Regions from separate parts of the Bacillus sp. V33-4 genome, predicted to be linked through region 2. Evidence: a T-box and tRNA genes for the amino acid it is inferred to sense, from the RefSeq annotation. Region 2 holds a T-box; the other holds one or more tRNA genes.
The links. The T-box of region 2 lies ahead of serS (serine--tRNA ligase). A T-box ahead of a tRNA ligase gene usually reads a tRNA of that ligase, here a tRNA-Ser.
Positions count from the first base shown of each region.

Region 1: it encodes a tRNA-Ser, which carries the amino acid that the T-box ahead of serS (serine--tRNA ligase) is inferred to sense. The anticodon was not compared.

Region 1 covers NZ_PGVC01000012.1:113-11,240, forward strand. Annotated here, with positions in the region: rRNA gene rrf (5S ribosomal RNA) at 51-166, shown strand; tRNA gene CVD23_RS04685 (tRNA-Val) at 178-250, shown strand; tRNA gene CVD23_RS04690 (tRNA-Thr) at 255-330, shown strand; tRNA gene CVD23_RS04695 (tRNA-Lys) at 347-422, shown strand; tRNA gene CVD23_RS04700 (tRNA-Leu) at 510-594, shown strand; tRNA gene CVD23_RS04705 (tRNA-Gly) at 602-673, shown strand; tRNA gene CVD23_RS04710 (tRNA-Leu) at 686-774, shown strand; tRNA gene CVD23_RS04715 (tRNA-Arg) at 811-887, shown strand; tRNA gene CVD23_RS04720 (tRNA-Pro) at 898-974, shown strand; tRNA gene CVD23_RS04725 (tRNA-Ala) at 989-1,064, shown strand; tRNA gene CVD23_RS04730 (tRNA-Met) at 1,088-1,164, shown strand; tRNA gene CVD23_RS04735 (tRNA-Ile) at 1,329-1,405, shown strand; tRNA gene CVD23_RS04740 (tRNA-Ser) at 1,422-1,514, shown strand; tRNA gene CVD23_RS04745 (tRNA-Met) at 1,966-2,039, shown strand; tRNA gene CVD23_RS04750 (tRNA-Asp) at 2,043-2,118, shown strand; tRNA gene CVD23_RS04755 (tRNA-Phe) at 2,266-2,338, shown strand; tRNA gene CVD23_RS04760 (tRNA-Gly) at 2,385-2,458, shown strand; tRNA gene CVD23_RS04765 (tRNA-Ile) at 2,462-2,538, shown strand; tRNA gene CVD23_RS04770 (tRNA-Asn) at 2,629-2,703, shown strand; tRNA gene CVD23_RS04775 (tRNA-Ser) at 2,711-2,801, shown strand; tRNA gene CVD23_RS04780 (tRNA-Glu) at 2,810-2,881, shown strand; gene glgB (1,4-alpha-glucan branching protein GlgB) at 3,433-5,379, shown strand; gene CVD23_RS04790 (glucose-1-phosphate adenylyltransferase) at 5,321-6,466, shown strand; gene CVD23_RS04795 (sugar phosphate nucleotidyltransferase) at 6,535-7,563, shown strand; gene glgA (glycogen synthase GlgA) at 7,560-9,011, shown strand; gene CVD23_RS04805 (glycogen/starch/alpha-glucan phosphorylase) at 9,001-11,128, shown strand, end outside.
Region 2 covers NZ_PGVC01000049.1:930-7,739, reverse strand. Annotated here, with positions in the region: gene serS (serine--tRNA ligase) at 59-1,342, opposite strand; T-box leader at 1,417-1,636, opposite strand; gene pdxT (pyridoxal 5'-phosphate synthase glutaminase subunit PdxT) at 1,696-2,286, opposite strand; gene pdxS (pyridoxal 5'-phosphate synthase lyase subunit PdxS) at 2,302-3,183, opposite strand; gene CVD23_RS17390 (D-alanyl-D-alanine carboxypeptidase family protein) at 3,349-4,653, opposite strand; gene guaB (IMP dehydrogenase) at 4,857-6,323, opposite strand; gene CVD23_RS17380 (YaaC family protein) at 6,437-6,810, shown strand, end outside.

The DNA of each region.
Region 1 (11,128 bases), on a different contig from region 2:
CTCTTGCAATAATTTTAAAAGGCATTATAATAAAATATGTCTTTAACTTGTCTGGTGACGATAGCGAGAAGGTCACACCCGTTCCCATCCCGAACACGGAAGTTAAGCTTCTCAGCGCCGATGGTAGTTGGGGGTCTCCCCCTGTGAGAGTAGGACGCCGCTGGGCAGTTTAAATTTGGAGAATTAGCTCAGCTGGGAGAGCATCTGCCTTACAAGCAGAGGGTCGGCGGTTCGATCCCGTCATTCTCCATTATGCCGGTGTAGCTCAATTGGTAGAGCAACTGACTTGTAATCAGTAGGTTGGGGGTTCAAGTCCTCTTGCCGGCACCACTATTCTTTTTATTTTGAGCCATTAGCTCAGTCGGTAGAGCATCTGACTTTTAATCAGAGGGTCGAAGGTTCGAGTCCTTCATGGCTCACCATTTTAGAAGTGTGAGAAAATGAAAATCAGAAGTCGGATTCAAAAACTTGTTTCAGAGCAATTTCTTAAAATCTGACATCTAACAAATGCGGGTGTGGCGGAACTGGCAGACGCACCAGACTTAGGATCTGGCGCCGCAAGGCGTGGGGGTTCGACTCCCTTCACCCGCACCATTTTATTGCGGAAGTAGTTCAGTGGTAGAATACAACCTTGCCAAGGTTGGGGTCGCGGGTTCGAATCCCGTCTTCCGCTCTTATTAAATTAGCCGGGGTGGCGGAACTGGCAGACGCACAGGACTTAAAATCCTGCGGTAGGTGACTACCGTACCGGTTCGATTCCGGTCCTCGGCACCAAAGTTTTTTGCGATAGCAAAATAACTTTCAATATATGCGCCCGTAGCTCAATTGGATAGAGCGTCTGACTACGGATCAGAAGGTTATGGGTTCGACTCCTGTCGGGCGCGCCATATTATATCTCGGGAAGTAGCTCAGCTTGGTAGAGCACTTGGTTTGGGACCAAGGGGTCGCAGGTTCGAATCCTGTCTTCCCGACCAGTAAAAACGCGTATGGGGCCTTAGCTCAGCTGGGAGAGCGCCTGCTTTGCACGCAGGAGGTCAGCGGTTCGATCCCGCTAGGCTCCACCATTGATTATTATTGTTTTAAATTTGGCGGTGTAGCTCAGCTGGCTAGAGCGTACGGTTCATACCCGTGAGGTCGGGGGTTCGATCCCCTCCGCCGCTACCAAATAAATAAATGATTATGGACCTTTAGCTCAGCTGGTTAGAGCAACGAGCAAAGCATCCATGAATCAAGCTGCGATTTGTACCCATCGAGCCGCTGCTTGAATGAACATACTGAGATGGGGACAGACGGTTTTTGACTACAATCTTTATTAAAATACTCAACATGGACCTTTAGCTCAGCTGGTTAGAGCAGACGGCTCATAACCGTCCGGTCGTAGGTTCGAGTCCTACAAGGTCCACCATTAATACTTATTATTCGGAGGAATACCCAAGTCTGGCTGAAGGGATCGGTCTTGAAAACCGACAGGCGGGTCATACCGCGCGGGGGTTCGAATCCCTCTTCCTCCTCCATATTTTATTTAATAATTTCTATTGTCGCGGGGTGGAGCAACGAGCGTTACTTCACAGAATAAACTGCGAGTTGTACCGATCGAGCCGCAGCTTGGTTTAGCATCCTGAGATCGGGACAGTCCTAATGCTATCAAAGTGCATAGGGAAAACTTAATAATTTCTATTGTCGCGGGGTGGAGCAACGAGCGTTACTTCACAGAATAAACTGCGAGTTGTACCGATCGAGCCACAGCTTGGTTTAGCATCCTGAGATCGGGACAGTCCTAATGCAATCAAAGTGCATAGGGAAAACTTAATAATTTCTATTGTCGCGGGGTGGAGCAACGAGCGTTACTTCACAGAATAAACTGCGAGTTGTACCGATCGAGCTGCAGCTTGGTTTAGCATCCTGAGATCGGGACAGTCCTAATGCTATCAAAGTGCATAGGGAAAACTTTATAATTTCTATTGTCGCGGGGTGGAGCAGTCCGGTAGCTCGTCGGGCTCATAACCCGAAGGTCGCAGGTTCAAATCCTGCCCCCGCAATCTGGTCCCGTGGTGTAGCGGTTAACATGCCTGCCTGTCACGCAGGAGATCGCCGGTTCGATCCCGGTCGGGACCGCCATTTTTTTTTTAATTGGCTCAGTAGCTCAGTCGGTAGAGCAGATTGCTCACATCGATGAAAAGCTTCTGCGGCAATCTGCGAGAAAGATCGTGAGATCTTTTGAGCAAAGGACTTACTGAATTAAAGTTTAGGGAATATTTGAATTATGGCTCAGTAGCTCAGTCGGTAGAGCAAAGGACTGAAAATCCTTGTGTCGGCGGTTCGATTCCGTCCTGAGCCACCTTTATTGTCTGTGGATATGTATAGAAAACTTCTATAAATATGATGCGGGTGTAGTTTAATGGTAAAACTTCAGCCTTCCAAGCTGATATCGTGGGTTCGATTCCCATCACCCGCTCCAAATGGGCCTATAGCTCAGCTGGTTAGAGCGCACGCCTGATAAGCGTGAGGTCGATGGTTCGAGTCCATTTAGGCCCACCATTCGTATAAAATTCAGCTCGGGAGAATAGCTTGGTTGTTCTTCTAGACTAGCGATAAAAAATATCTTAATAATCCGCAGTATCTTAATATTCCGCAGTAGCTCAGTGGTAGAGCATTCGGCTGTTAACCGAACGGTCGCAGGTTCGAATCCTGCCTGCGGAGCCATCTATATGGGGAAGTACTCAAGAGGCTGAAGAGGCGCCCCTGCTAAGGGTGTAGGTCGCGTAAGCGGCGCGAGGGTTCAAATCCCTCCTTCTCCGCCATAATAAACGGCCCCTTGGTCAAGCGGTTAAGACACCGCCCTTTCACGGCGGTAACACGGGTTCGAATCCCGTAGGGGTCATCTATCAAAAAAGCTGTTGACAATGTGTCAGCAGCTTTTTTGATTTGGGTTTGCCATGTAAATTGAATTCAATCCTGGTTCTAGTTGCTAACAGTAAAATGGCTTTGGCTTAATTCCCTGAATTTCCGCTTAAATGATATCGGGCCTGTCAAGCAGATTGGTTATTCCCATGTATCCTCTCATTTCTAATCCATTTGTGTTTCTATTATACAAAGCTCGGCATCAATAATGGTGCCGGGCTTTTTTACATTTGTCTGACGAAATAAGATCATGGGCTGGAGTCATCGAATGAACGAGAAGACTATAACAACGAGACTCCTGTCTGTCCTATTAAAACAACGACTAATAAAATCCTATATTACTAAACTGCTTTTTCGTAACTGCTTGCTGATAATATTGTCGAAACCCCAGTTATTTACATATTTCTATTCAAATTTTATCGAAAAACAGTGTTTATTGTCATAAAATTAAAAAAACTTTTACAAGGATATTCGAAACTCAAATCGAATAATAGATAAAAGTCATGAAATATTTTTGGAGCGGGGAGAAGGATTGTTTTGAATTCATTATTGCCTACGGATTATCAGCTGCATTTGTTTCATGAAGGTACGTTTTATGAAAGCTACCGTTTATTTGGTGCCCATCTATTTGAGGAAAATGAGAGGCAGTTTACCCGATTTTGTGTATGGGCTCCATCTGCTGCCATTGTCAGACTAGTCGGTGATTTCAACAATTGGAATGGAGAAGGGTATACCTTTCATAGAGTGAATAATGAAGGTGTTTGGATGCTGATGGTCGATAGAAATCTGGAGGGTGCCCTATATAAGTATGAAATTATCAATCATAACGGTGAACGGCTGCTAAAATCAGACCCATTCGGCTATTATTCCGAGCTTCGCCCACGAACTGCCTCAATTGTATATTCTCTTAACGGTTACCAATGGAACGACCATAATTGGCGAACTCGCAAAGAGAAAAAGCCGATCTATGCTGAGCCGGCAGCGATATACGAAGTGCATGCAGGCTCCTGGAAAAGGAAAGAGGATGGAAGTTTTCTTACTTACAGGGAGTTGGCTGAGCAACTAATTCCGTATGTCCTGGAGCATGGTTTTACGCAGATTGAGCTGTTGCCATTAGTTGAGCATCCGTTCGACGACTCATGGGGCTATCAGGGTACTGGCTATTATTCCGTTACAAGCCGTTACGGCACACCGCAAGACCTGATGTTTTTCATTGATCAGTGCCATCAAAATGGGATAGGTGTAATACTTGACTGGGTTCCCGGGCATTTTTGCAAGGATGATCATGGACTGTTTCGCTTTGATGGGAGCTATTTGTTTGAGTACCAAAATAGCCATGACCGGGAAAATCATGAATGGGGAACGGCCAATTTTGATCTCGGAAAGCCGGAAGTACAAAGTTTTTTGATCTCCAATGCATTGTTTTGGATGGAATATTTCCATGTGGACGGGTTTCGTGTTGATGCAGTGGCGAACATCATCTATTGGCCTAATTCAGATGGCTGCCATTCCAATCCATACGGGCTCGAATTTTTAAAAAAATTGAATAAGGCTATCTTTGAGCAAGACGAGAACATGTTGATGATCGCAGAGGATTCAACGGACTGGCCACAGGTGACCAGCCCTGTGCATTATGGCGGGCTGGGCTTCAATTATAAGTGGAATATGGGTTGGATGAATGACATTTTGACCTATATGGAAGCTCCCTCCTCTCAAAGAGCAAAACACCACAGCAAAGTAACATTTTCACTGTTATATGCATTTAATGAAAATTTTGTTTTGCCATTCTCCCACGATGAAGTGGTGCATGGCAAGAAATCGCTGCTGGATAAAATGCCGGGAGATTATTGGCAAAAATTTGCGCAACTGCGTCTTTTGCTTGGATTTATGTTTGCCCACCCAGGGAAAAAACTGCTGTTTATGGGCACCGAGCTTGGTCAGTTTGCAGAATGGAAGTTTAGAGAACAGCTTGATTGGCATTTGCTTGAGTATGACATGCACAAAAAATTAAATGACTATGTTAAAGAATTACTTAAGCTTTATAAGCGTTCCAAACCATTGTACGAACTCGATCACCTGGGTGAAGGTTTTGAATGGATTGACGTGGATAATGGGCAGCAGTCAATCTTTTCTTTTATGCGTAAGGGGGCAAAAGAGGGCGAGTTTTTTATCATCATTGGTAATTTTACAGAAAAAACATATCTGGATTATAAAATTGGTGTTCCTGCGGCAGGACAGTACCGCGAAATATTTAACAGTGACCAGCTCGCATTTGGCGGGGCAGGTTTTGTGAACAAGCGGGTTGTAAAAGCGGAAGAAAGCAGCTTTCACGGAAGGCCTTATTCTGTGAAATTAACGGTATCGCCATTTGGGTTAACCATATTAAGACCTGTGAAAAAGCGGAAGGAGATGAACAGCAATGGTGAAGAAAAAGTGCGTCGCAATGCTACTAGCAGGAGGAAAGGGAAGCAGGCTTAGTACATTGACGAAGAGCCTGGCGAAGCCGGCCGTTCCATTTGGCGGCAAATATAGAATCATTGATTTTACGTTGAGCAACTGCACAAATTCCGGGATTGATACTGTCGGTGTCCTCACTCAATATCAACCTCTTGTTTTAAACTCCTATATTGGCATCGGCAGTGCCTGGGACCTGGACCGAAAAGATGGAGGGGTCACAGTTTTACCCCCATATAGCGAGTCCTCTGAAGTGAAATGGTATACAGGAACAGCGAGTGCCATTTACCAAAATTTAAATTATTTAGTTCAGTACGACCCTGAATATGTACTAATCCTCTCCGGAGATCACATTTATAAAATGGATTACGAACAAATGCTGCAATACCACGTTGAAAAAGGGGCAGATGTGACCATTTCCGTCATCGAAGTTCCCTGGGCTGAAGCGAGTCGATTCGGGATTATGAATACGAGCGACGACATGAAAATAACCCAATTTGACGAAAAACCGCAAATGCCAAAAAGCAATCTTGCCTCAATGGGAATTTATATTTTCAACTGGAGCGTTTTAAAAGAGTATTTGGAAATGGATGACCGTAACCCGGAATCCTCACATGATTTTGGCAAGGATGTCATTCCACTCCTTCTTGATGAGAAAAAGAAAATGTATGCCTATCCATTTAAAGGTTACTGGAAAGATGTTGGGACAGTAAAAAGCCTCTGGGAAGCAAACATGGATATGCTGGATGAAGAATGTCAACTTAACCTGTTTGATTATTCGTGGCGAATCTACTCAATCAACCCGAACCATCCTCCACAATATATTTCAGCGGAAGCGGATATTACTGAATCGCTCGTCAACGAAGGCTGCACCATTGAAGGGGATATTAGAAAATCTGTTTTATTCCAGGGTGTTACCGTTGAAAAAGGGGCGGTTGTCAAAGAAACGGTCGTGATGCCGGATGCTGTCATCGGAAAAAACACTTATATCGAAAAAGCGATCGTTCCTTCCAATATCCGTGTTCCTGACGGCACGGTGATCCGCCCTGTCGATGAATCGGAAGAAGTGGTACTCGTGACCGATGAACTGCTGAAAGGTATTTTCTCATAATGTTATCCAGACAAACAGTAAACATTAGTCTGAAACGCTGACAAATAATAAATCGGGAGGGACAAAAGTTGAAAAAGCGACTACTGGGTGTTATTGATGCAACGACCTATCATGAAGATTTAGAAGAATTGATTATTCATCGTTCTCTTGCAGCAGTTCCGATCGCCGGGCGATATCGACTAATTGACTTTGTATTATCAAATATGGTGAATTCAGAAATTGAGAGCGTTGCGATTTTTCCAAAATTCCAATACCGCTCCTTAATGGACCATTTAGGTTCCGGGCGAAACTGGGACCTCAATCGAAAGCGGGATGGACTGTTCTTTTTTCCATCGCCAAATTTAGATGGGCCGCAGCAGGGAATTGGATCGTTTACCCACTTTGCGGCAAACCTCGATTATTTTTACCGAAGTACACAGGATTATGCCGTGATTGCGAACTGTTACACCGTGTTAAATATGGATTTCAGGCCAGTCCTTGATTGGCATCTTGCATCCGGATGTGATATTACAGAGATTCGCCAGAAGGGAAAATCGCTAGAAATGTATCTGGTGAAAAAATCCCTGTTGATTGAATTAATTGAGACAAGAGAAAATACGGGCTATACCTGCATGCGGGATGTTGTGGCCGATATTGGCCATTCATATAGGCTCTGCACCTATAATTATACCGGATTCACCTTTATGATCGACTCAATTAACACTTATTTCAATGCGAGCATGAGCATTCTTCAACCAACGATTTGGCAGCAGCTATTTTTGAAGGATCAGCCAATTTATACAAAAGTAAAAGATGAACCGCCAACCCGCTATTTAGCAGGAGCGAGAGTCAAAAATGCGATGATTGCGAACGGCTGTATCCTTGATGGGTATGTGGAAAACAGCATTATTTCAAGGGGAGTAAAGATCGGCAAAAACTCGGTGATTCGAAACAGTATCATTATGCAAAAATGCCAAATTGCCGAAAACTGTGTGCTAGATTCAGTTATTTTGGATAAGGATGTAAAGATAGAGCCGAATACTGTTATGAAGGCTTCCAGCCGCCATCCGTATGTGATTCGAAAAGGAACCGTACAGGGAGCGTTGATGAATTCGTGAAGCTACTATTTGCTGTATCGGAGTGTATGCCGTTCATTAAATCCGGCGGGTTGGCGGATGTTGCAGGATCATTGCCAAGAGAATTGAAAAAACTCGGAACGGATATCCGTGTCATCATGCCAAAATACGGGAGCCTCCCGGAAGAGTACCGGAAGCGTTTAAAAAAGATTTGTGAACTCAATGTACAGGTCGGCTGGCGCAACCAGTATTGCGGGATTGAAGAGCTTGTATTTGAAGGGGTAACCTATTATTTTGTCGACAATGAGTATTATTTTAAGCGCGATCGCCTGTACGGATATTTTGATGACGGTGAACGATTTGCTTACTTTAACCGGGCTGTGCTAGAAAGCTTGTCCTGCCTCGATTTTTATCCTGATATTCTTCATTGCCATGATTGGCATACTGGCATGATTCCTTTCCTGCTTAAAGCAAGATATGCAAAAAGGGAAGGCTATGGAATGATCAGAACTGTTTTTACGATTCATAACCTGCAATTTCAGGGCGTATATCCTAAGGAAGTTTTGCACGATTTGCTGGGTCTCGGCGATGAATATTTTAACAGTGAACAGCTTGAATTTTATGGAGATGTCAATTTTATGAAGGGGGCACTTGTTGCCGCTGATAAGATCACAACGGTCAGCCCTTCCTACTTAGAAGAAATTCAAATGCCTTATTACGGGGAAAAACTCGATGGATTGCTGAGGAGAAGAAACGCCGATTTGGTTGGTATTTTAAATGGAATTGACGATGAATTTTACAATCCAGCCAATGATCCTTTTGTAACACATCCATACAGTTATAACAATTTGGCCGGAAAAATAAAAAACAAACAAGAGCTGCAGCGTTTGTTCGGGCTCGCTGAGCAGGCTGATACGCCGCTTTTGGTGATGATCACAAGGCTTACTAAGCAAAAGGGACTCGATCTCGTCAAACGGGTGTTTGATGAGCTCATGGCTGAAAATATGCAAATGGTTGTTTTAGGGACAGGGGATGCGGAGTTTGAGGATTTTTTCAGGTGGAAGAGCCACCAGTTTTCATCACAATTTAATGCACATATCGGGTTCGATGAAGCATTGGCCCATAAAATATACGCCGGCGCAGATTTGTTTTTAATGCCGTCCCTATTTGAACCGTGCGGCCTTGGCCAGATGATCGCAATGAATTATGGAGCGGTACCGATTGTCCGGGAAACGGGAGGCTTAAATGATACAGTCCAACCCTTCAATGAGTTTTCCAATGAAGGCAATGGTTTTTCTTTCAAAAACTTTAATGCCCACGATATGCTTTACACGATCCGGAGGGCGCTCCGCTTTTATGAAGATAAAAAGATCTGGGATCAGCTTGTAAAACGGGCGATGAAAACTGACTACAGCTGGGCGCAGTCGGCATTCAAATATAATAAGCTTTATGCTGAGCTGATCTCAAGGAGTGATAGTCATGTTTTCTAACAAAGAGGAATTTAAAGCTTTGTTCCTGCAGCGCCTTGAGATGACATATGGCAAAAGTTTTAATGACAGTACGAAATGGGACCAGTTTCATACACTCGGCAGCATGATCAGGGAATACATCAGCCCGGATTGGATTCAAACGAACGAGCGCTACAGAAGCACAGGGACGAAGCAAGTATACTACCTGTCAATCGAGTTTTTACTCGGGCGGCTGCTGCGGCATAATTTGATGAATATCGGGATGGAAGAGGTAGTGAGCAACGGTTTAAAAGAACTTGGAATCGACCTGGATGAACTTGAAGAGGTCGAGGCGGACGCAGGACTTGGAAATGGCGGACTCGGCAGACTCGCAGCATGTTTCCTTGATTCGCTTGCTTCTTTAAATATGCCGGGACATGGCTGCGGCATCAGATATAAGCACGGCCTTTTTGAGCAGAAAATTGTCGATGGCTATCAAGTTGAACTGCCGGAACAATGGCTTCGGCACGGCCATGTGTGGGAAGTGCGTAAAGCAGATTTAGCCATCAATATCCCGTTTTGGGGGACTGTTGAAAGCTATACGGAAAAAGGCGGGCTTCGTTTCCGCCATGTGGATGCGGAAATGATTACTGCTGTTCCATATGATATTCCGGTCGTTGGCTATAACACAAATACGGTAAATACGCTGCGGCTTTGGAGTGCAGAGCCGTCCCCATATCCAATTAATAAGGATATTTTGAAGTACAAAAGGGAAACAGAATCCGTGTCTGAGTTTCTTTATCCTGATGATACACATGACGAAGGGAAAATCTTGCGGTTAAAGCAGCAATATTTTCTTGTCTCAGCAAGTATTCGTTCCATTATCCGTTCATATAAGCGTAATCATGCCAGCTTGCTTAAACTGCCTCAATACATAGGGCTTCATATTAATGATACACACCCTGTTTTGGCGATCCCGGAGCTGATGCGGATATTGCTCGATGAGGAGAAGCTTGGCTGGGACCAGGCTTGGGAAGTGACGACGAAAACGATTTCTTATACGAATCATACGACTCTCTCAGAGGCGCTCGAAAAATGGCCGATTCGCCTGTTCCAGCCGTTGCTGCCGAGAATTTATATGATCATCAATGAAATTAACGAGCGTTTTTGTAAAGATTTATGGCTGCGCTATCCCGGTGATTGGGAGCGGATTGAAGCTATGGCGATTATCGCACATGGAAAAGTGAAAATGGCCCACCTTGCGATCGTTGGAAGCCATAGTGTCAACGGAGTCGCAAAAATTCACACAGATATTTTGAAGCAACGGGAGATGGTCCGCTTTTTTGAAATATCGCCTGAAAAATTTAATAATAAAACAAATGGAATTAGCCACAGAAGATGGCTCCTCAAGGCAAACCCGCGTCTGGCTGCATTAATCACCGAGACGATTGGCCCGTCCTGGGTGGGAAATCCCAGCTCCCTTTCTCATCTGGGTGAGCATCTTAATGATCAGTCACTCTTGGGACAAATGAACGCTATTAAAAGGGGCAACAAGGAAAGCCTAGCCTTGAAAATCAAGGAGAAAACCGGTATAACCGTTGATCCTGCTTCAATTTTTGATGTGCAAGTGAAAAGGCTGCACGCCTATAAGCGCCAGCTGCTAAACATTCTCCATATCATGCATTTATACAAGCAAATCAAGGATGACCAAAGTTTTAATATGCACCCGAGAACGTTTATCTTTGGGGCAAAAGCTTCGCCGGGCTATTATTATGCGAAGAAGATAATTAAACTGATTCATGCTGTTGCCGACAAAGTGAATCATGATCCGAAAGTAAACGACAAGCTGAAAGTGATCTTTCTGGAAAATTATCGCGTTTCGCTTGCTGAAGAAATATTTCCGGCCACTGACATTAGTGAACAGATTTCGACCGCGAGCAAAGAAGCATCAGGCACCGGGAATATGAAATTCATGATGAATGGCGCTGTCACGCTCGGAACATTGGACGGTGCAAATATTGAAATTATGGAGAAAGCCGGCGAGGAGAATATTTTTGTGTTTGGTTTGAGTGCAAGTGAAGTTTTGAACTATTATCAAAACGGCGGCTATCATTCCCGTGAGTATTACCATCTTGATACGCGGATTCGGAATGTAGTCG
Region 2 (6,810 bases):
CTCTTTGTCAATGCCATTTTAAAACTTTTTTTGGGCGGGTTGCCCCGCCCGTTAAGGTTTATTTTTCAGGAGTAATGGTGTCGCGGTTACGCATATATGGCCGCAGTACTGTTGGAATGACAACACTTCCATCCGCTTGCTGATAGTTTTCTAAAATCGCTGCAACCGTGCGGCCGATCGCAAGCCCTGAGCCGTTCAAAGTATGGACATGTTCCGGTTTTCCCTTTGGATCACGGCGGAATCGGATATTGGCACGGCGGGCCTGGAATGCTTCAAAATTACTACAAGAAGAAATCTCCCGATACGTCCCGTAGCTTGGGATCCAAACCTCAATATCATATTTTTTCGCGGCAGTAAAGCCGAGATCCCCTGTGCACATGCTCATGACGCGGTAAGGCAACTCTAGAAGCTGAAGCACCTTTTCTGCATGGCCGGTCAATTTCTCCAGTTCATCATAAGAATCCTCTGGCTTCACAAACTTTACAAGCTCGACTTTATTAAATTGATGCTGGCGGATTAATCCTCTTGTATCTCGTCCCGCAGAACCTGCTTCAGAACGGAAACAAGCACTGAACGCCGCGTAATTAATCGGCAGCTCGTCACCGCTTATGATTTCATCCCGGTAATAATTCGTGACAGGCACCTCAGCAGTTGGAATTAGAAAGTAATCTTCATTTTCAATCAAGAAAGCATCCTCTTCGAACTTCGGAAGCTGTCCGGTTCCTATCATGCTTGCCCGGTTGACTAGATAAGGAGGCAATATTTCTTGATAGCCATGATCTTCGGTGTGAAGATCAAGCATAAAGTTATATAAGGCACGCTCTAAGCGGGCCCCCAGCCCCTTATAAAATACAAACCGGCTCCCGGTAACTTTTCCAGCTCTTTCAAAGTCCAGAATGCCGAGGTGGTCAGCAACTTCCCAATGCGGCTTGGCTTCAAAATCGAAATCGCGGACTGTTCCCCATTTGCGGTCTTCTACATTATCATCTTCTGTTTCTCCGATTGGCACACTTTCATGAGGAATATTCGGAATGCTTAACAACAAAGTTTCCAATGTTTCCTCAACTTCGCGAAGCTGTTCATCCAGAACCTTAATTTTATCGCCTACTTCTTTCATTTCAGCAATCAGCTGATCTGCGTCCTGTTTTTCCCGTTTTAATACAGCTACCTGCTGGGATACTTCATTGCGCCTGCTTTTTAATTGTTCGCTGTCGACAATTAATTCCCTGCGCCTTTGGTCCAATTCTTCAAATTTTCCAAAATCTGTTAAATCCTCACCTCTGTGCTGAAGCAGCCGTTTTGCTTCAGCAAAATTTGCTCTTAAGTACTTGATATCTAGCATTCGTAACTCCTCCTTCAAATTAACTAATAAAAGAATATATAGTTTTTTACCAAAATAAAAAGCTCCCATCCCTAAAAAGGGACGAGAGCTACCCGCGTTGCCACCCTAGTTGAAAGCAAAAAATTGCTCTCCACTCAAATTGATAACGGTTTTAACCGAAAGTACTTACTATTCCACAAAGAAGTTCCGTACTTTACTCAAGGATGGATTCACAAACATCATCCACCGGTTCGCACCAACCACCGGCTCTCTTAAGAATGAACGATTGTTACTATTTCCTCTCTTTGATTTGACGACTGTTAGAATTTAGATAATTCATAATGTACTACAATTATCAGCAGGTTGCAACTAATTTATACAAATTGCTTTTCTTTTGCTTCTTTTACCATCTTAATAAAATATTCAGTTAAACGGTGATCATCGGTCAATTCAGGATGAAACGAGCATCCCAAAAATTGGCCCTCTCTGGCCGCAACAATCCGACCATTATGCTTGGCGAGAACCTCAACATTTTCACCCGCTTCGACGATGTGCGGCGCCCGAATAAATACAGCTGGAAAATCGGCTGCTGCCCCGGCAATCTCAAGATCAGCCTCAAAGCTTTCACGCTGCCGGCCAAAGGAATTCCGTTCGACTGTTATATCCATGACCCCAATGTGGGGCTTCTCATAACCGACAATTTGTTTTGCGAGCAGGATTAATCCTGCACAGGTTCCGAACATCGGCTTTCCCTGATCAGCAAATTGTTTCAGTACGTCCATGAAATCATATTTATCGATTAAGCGGCGCATTGTTGTGCTTTCACCGCCGGGTATAATCAGGCCGTCAATCTCGGCAAGCTGTTCTTTTCGCTTGATAACGATTGCTTCTGCCCCTGCTTGCTCAATAGAGTGGACATGCTCGCGAACAGCCCCCTGTAAACCTAATACTCCGATTTTCACCATTGTTTAATCTCCTTCTTACCAGCCACGGTCCTGCATGCGTGCTTCTGGAGCCAATGAAGAAATTTCAATGCCTTTCATCGCAATTCCAAGATTTTTTGAAATTTCAGCGATTAACGCATAGTCCTGGTAATGAGTTGTTGCTTCCACTATCGCTCTTGCAAATTTAGCTGGATTGTCAGATTTAAATATTCCTGACCCAACGAATACTCCATCTGCTCCTAGCTGCATCATCAAAGCAGCATCTGCCGGAGTTGCAACTCCACCCGCTGCAAAGTTTACAACTGGTAATTTTCCAAGCTTCTTAATTTCAAGTAAAAGCTCGTATGGAGCACCAAGAAGCTTTGCTTCCGTCATAAGTTCGTCCTCATTCATGCCGACAACTTTGCGGACCTGGGCATTAACCTTTCTCATATGGCGTACAGCTTCCACAATATTCCCTGTACCTGGCTCGCCTTTTGTCCGAAGCATCGATGCACCTTCACCGATTCTGCGGGCAGCTTCGCCAAGATCACGGCATCCGCAAACAAACGGGACCGTATAATCTCTTTTATTCAAATGATATTCTTCGTCTGCAGGGGTTAAGACTTCACTTTCATCGATATAATCGACACCCATCGCTTCTAAAACACGAGCTTCAACAATGTGTCCTATGCGGGCTTTCGCCATAACCGGTATCGTGACAGCAGTCATTACATCTTCAACAATCCGGGGATCTGCCATTCTCGCTACACCGCCGGCTGCACGAATATCGGATGGGACGCGCTCTAGCGCCATAACGGCTACTGCCCCTGCTTCCTCTGCAATCTTAGCTTGTTCAGCATTGACAACGTCCATAATGACGCCGCCTTTTTGCATTTCAGCCATCCCTCGTTTTACTCTATCTGTACCTGTCTTCATTTATACGTCCCCCTTTGTTTATACCATCTGCGTAAGATGGGCTTTTTATTATGTTAAACCCGTAAAGGAAAATTTAACTAATTCAATCGGAATTATTCTGTTTTCCCTAATGAAAAATAAACAACAAAAAGGGTCTCCTGTCAAGAGACAAAGAGACCCTGCGGGTTAAAACCAGCCTTTAACCGATGAAGAGACACTGCCCCAAAGATCCCCAAAAAATCCGCCAATTCCTCGCATAGATAAAGCAAACCAGTTTGCTTTTTCAACATTTTCTGCCGCGACAACATCGACCTGGACTTTCTTGGCGCCTTCCTCAGTCAGAAAGCCCATACCATCATCCGTTTTAGATTCAATGGTTAAATAGCCAACTTTGTCGCCTTTTTTAACTGGAGCCGTCAGCTCTCCATCTTTATTTAACTTGTCTTTATCCAATACTAAAACCGGAGTATAGTTTTCTTTTTCTCCATTTTTTATGACCATTTCAATCGGTTTATCAGAATGGATCTTCACCTTATCTTCCTTACCTTTTACGACTGGAAGGGATTTAGTATCTTTTACTTGGTAATTTCCCTTTACAAGTTCTTCTTTTGTGAAGTTGTTGAAGCCATAATCAAGCACCTTTCTTGATTCGGAAAAGCGCTCGTCCATAGAGCTGGTTTTCATTACTACTGAAATGAATCTTTGGCCATTCTTTTCAGCCGTAGCAGTGAAACAATAACCGGCAAAATCCGTGGACCCGGTTTTTAACCCATCAAGACCTGGATATTCATAAATTAGTCCCGGGACCATGAAGTTGAAGTTTTTATATTTTCTGCCATCGCGAAACTCTAATTCAGCTTTGCTTGCTGTTTCCAGCACTTCTGGATAATCGTTGATTAAACGGAAGGCAAGAGTGGCTGTCGATCTTGCTGACATTACGTTTTCTTCATCCGGATTTCCGGCAGGATGATTGCCAAGAAGGCTTGAGTTGTTAAGCCCTGAAGAATTGACAAATTTATAATCTTTAAGCCCCAATTCGGCAGCTTTTTTATTCATCAAAGTAACAAAATTCTGTTCTGTTCCGGAAATCACTTCTGCCAATGCAACTGTAGCCGCATTTCCTGAGTGGATTGCCATTGCTTGATATAATTCTTTAACCGTATATTCTTCACCCTGCGTCAGTCCAACATTTGATAGATCAGGTGCCGCAGATAATTTATGAACGTATTCGTTGATTTTGACTTTTTGATCCCAGCTGATTTTCTTATCGTTAATTGCCTCAAGAACAATGTATTCTGTCATCATTTTCGCCATTGATGCAACACCAAGAACTGCATCTGCATTTTTTTCATAGACAATTTTTCCTGTCTTTGCATCTAATAAAATTGCTGCTTCAGCATTTAATCCAAGTGCATCAGTGTTCGCCTCTGCTTTACCAGGCATTCCCCCGAAAACGGCAGCAAAACATAAAAAAAGAATTGCTAAAAGCATAGATAGATTTTTAACACGGTTCAAAACGAATTCCCTCCAACGTTCATTTTCATCAACTATTTATATAATATGTAAGAGTGACAGACTCCTATTTTTTACACCTGTTTAGTTTATCATAAAAAAAATGAAAAAAATAGACAGAGAATGGTCACTCTGCCTACAGTAAATTAAGGAAAAAAAGTATGCTTTATGGGAGTTTCCCCTCAGGATATTGAATAGTTTGGAGCTTCCTTCGTTATTTGAATATCATGGGGATGGCTCTCCCTCAAGCCCGCACCTGTCATCCTGATGAATTGGGCATTTTCTCTTAGCTCTCTTAAATCCTTACTACCGCAATAACCCATCCCTGAGCGCAAGCCGCCGACTAGTTGATAGATTGTATCTGCGATTGGTCCCTTATAAGGAAGCCGGCCTTCAATTCCTTCTGGTACAAACTTCTTGTTGTCTTCCTGAAAATAACGATCTTTAGAGCCTTTTTCCATGGCCGCAACAGAGCCCATACCCCGATAAACCTTAAAGCGACGCCCTTGGTAAATTTCAGTTTCTCCAGGGCTCTCGGACACACCCGCCAGCATACTTCCAAGCATAACAGCATGTCCTCCGGCAGCCAACGCTTTAACAATATCGCCCGAATATTTGATTCCACCATCCGCAATAATCGCTTTTCCGTGTTTTCTTGCTTCTGTAGCACAATCATATACTGCGGTAATCTGTGGAACACCTACACCGGCAACAACACGGGTCGTACAGATTGAACCCGGTCCGATCCCTACCTTTACTACATCTGCCCCAGCTTCAAATAATTCTTTTGTGGCTTCTGCAGTTGCAACATTTCCGGCAATAATCGAAAGCTCTGGAAAAGCTGCGCGTATTTCTTTAACCGTTTCAATAACGCCGCGCGAATGACCGTGTGCTGTATCGACAACAATGATATCAACGCCTGCTTTTACTAACATTTGTACCCGTTTCATCGTGTCTGTTGTTACCCCGACTGCAGCACCGGCTAAAAGGCGGCCTTGTGCATCCTTCGCAGAGTTCGGGAATTCAATCACTTTTTCAATGTCCTTTATCGTTATAAGCCCTTTTAAAACACCTGTTTGATCGACTAATGGAAGCTTTTCGATTTTATATTTTTGCAAAATTTTCTCTGCTTCATCCAAAGTAGTACCAACCGCAGCAGTAACAAGCTTTTCTTTTGTCATAACATCTGAGATTTTAATGGAGTAATCCTGGATGAACCGCATATCCCGGTTGGTAATAATCCCGACCAATTTCTGTTCTTTTTCGTTGTTTACAATCGGAACCCCGGAAATTCGGTATTTGCCCATCAAATGTTCGGCATCGAATACTTGATGTTCGGGAGTTAGGAAAAATGGATCAGTAATAACACCGCTCTCTGAGCGTTTTACCTTTTCGACCTGTTCAGCTTGCTGCTCAATGGACATGTTCTTGTGGATAATTCCAAGCCCTCCCTGGCGCGCCATCGCGATCGCCAATTCAGCCTCAGTCACTGTATCCATTCCTGCACTTATAATCGGAATGTTCAGCTTTACCTTATCTGTTAATTCTAGCTGAAGGTTTACATCACGTGGAAGTACTTCAGATTTTGCCGGAACTAATAAAACATCATCAAATGTTAATCCTTCTTTAGCAAACTTATTTTCCCACATCGTTTTAAACCCCCTGGATATAAAAATATTATTTGTAGGGTATCAATTGGACAAAATACTGTCAAGGAAGGTACGATATGTTCGATTTTTCAAAAAACTCGGAGGGCTATCCTGTGAATGATATCACTTATCACGGATGGAGCAGTTTTACCCGCTTTTTCTCTGCTTCTTCTACGCAAAATTATCTTAAACACAAATATGAGAGGATAGCGCTCGATCACGCTGATCAAAAAAGTTATGAAAATTGTTACCCATTTTTATATTACCTTGAGCATGGACAAATATATTATCAGCAGGCAGAAAAAGCCCCCTTGCTGATTCGGCCGATATTGCTTTTTTACGGACTTATCCATTTAATTAAAGCCTGTATCTTAACAATTGATCCGAACTACCCTGAAACAACATCCGTTCTCGCTCATGGAGTATCAGCGCGAAAAAGAAAGAAACAGAACTATCATTTTTTTGACGATGAAGTTAAATTTCAAAA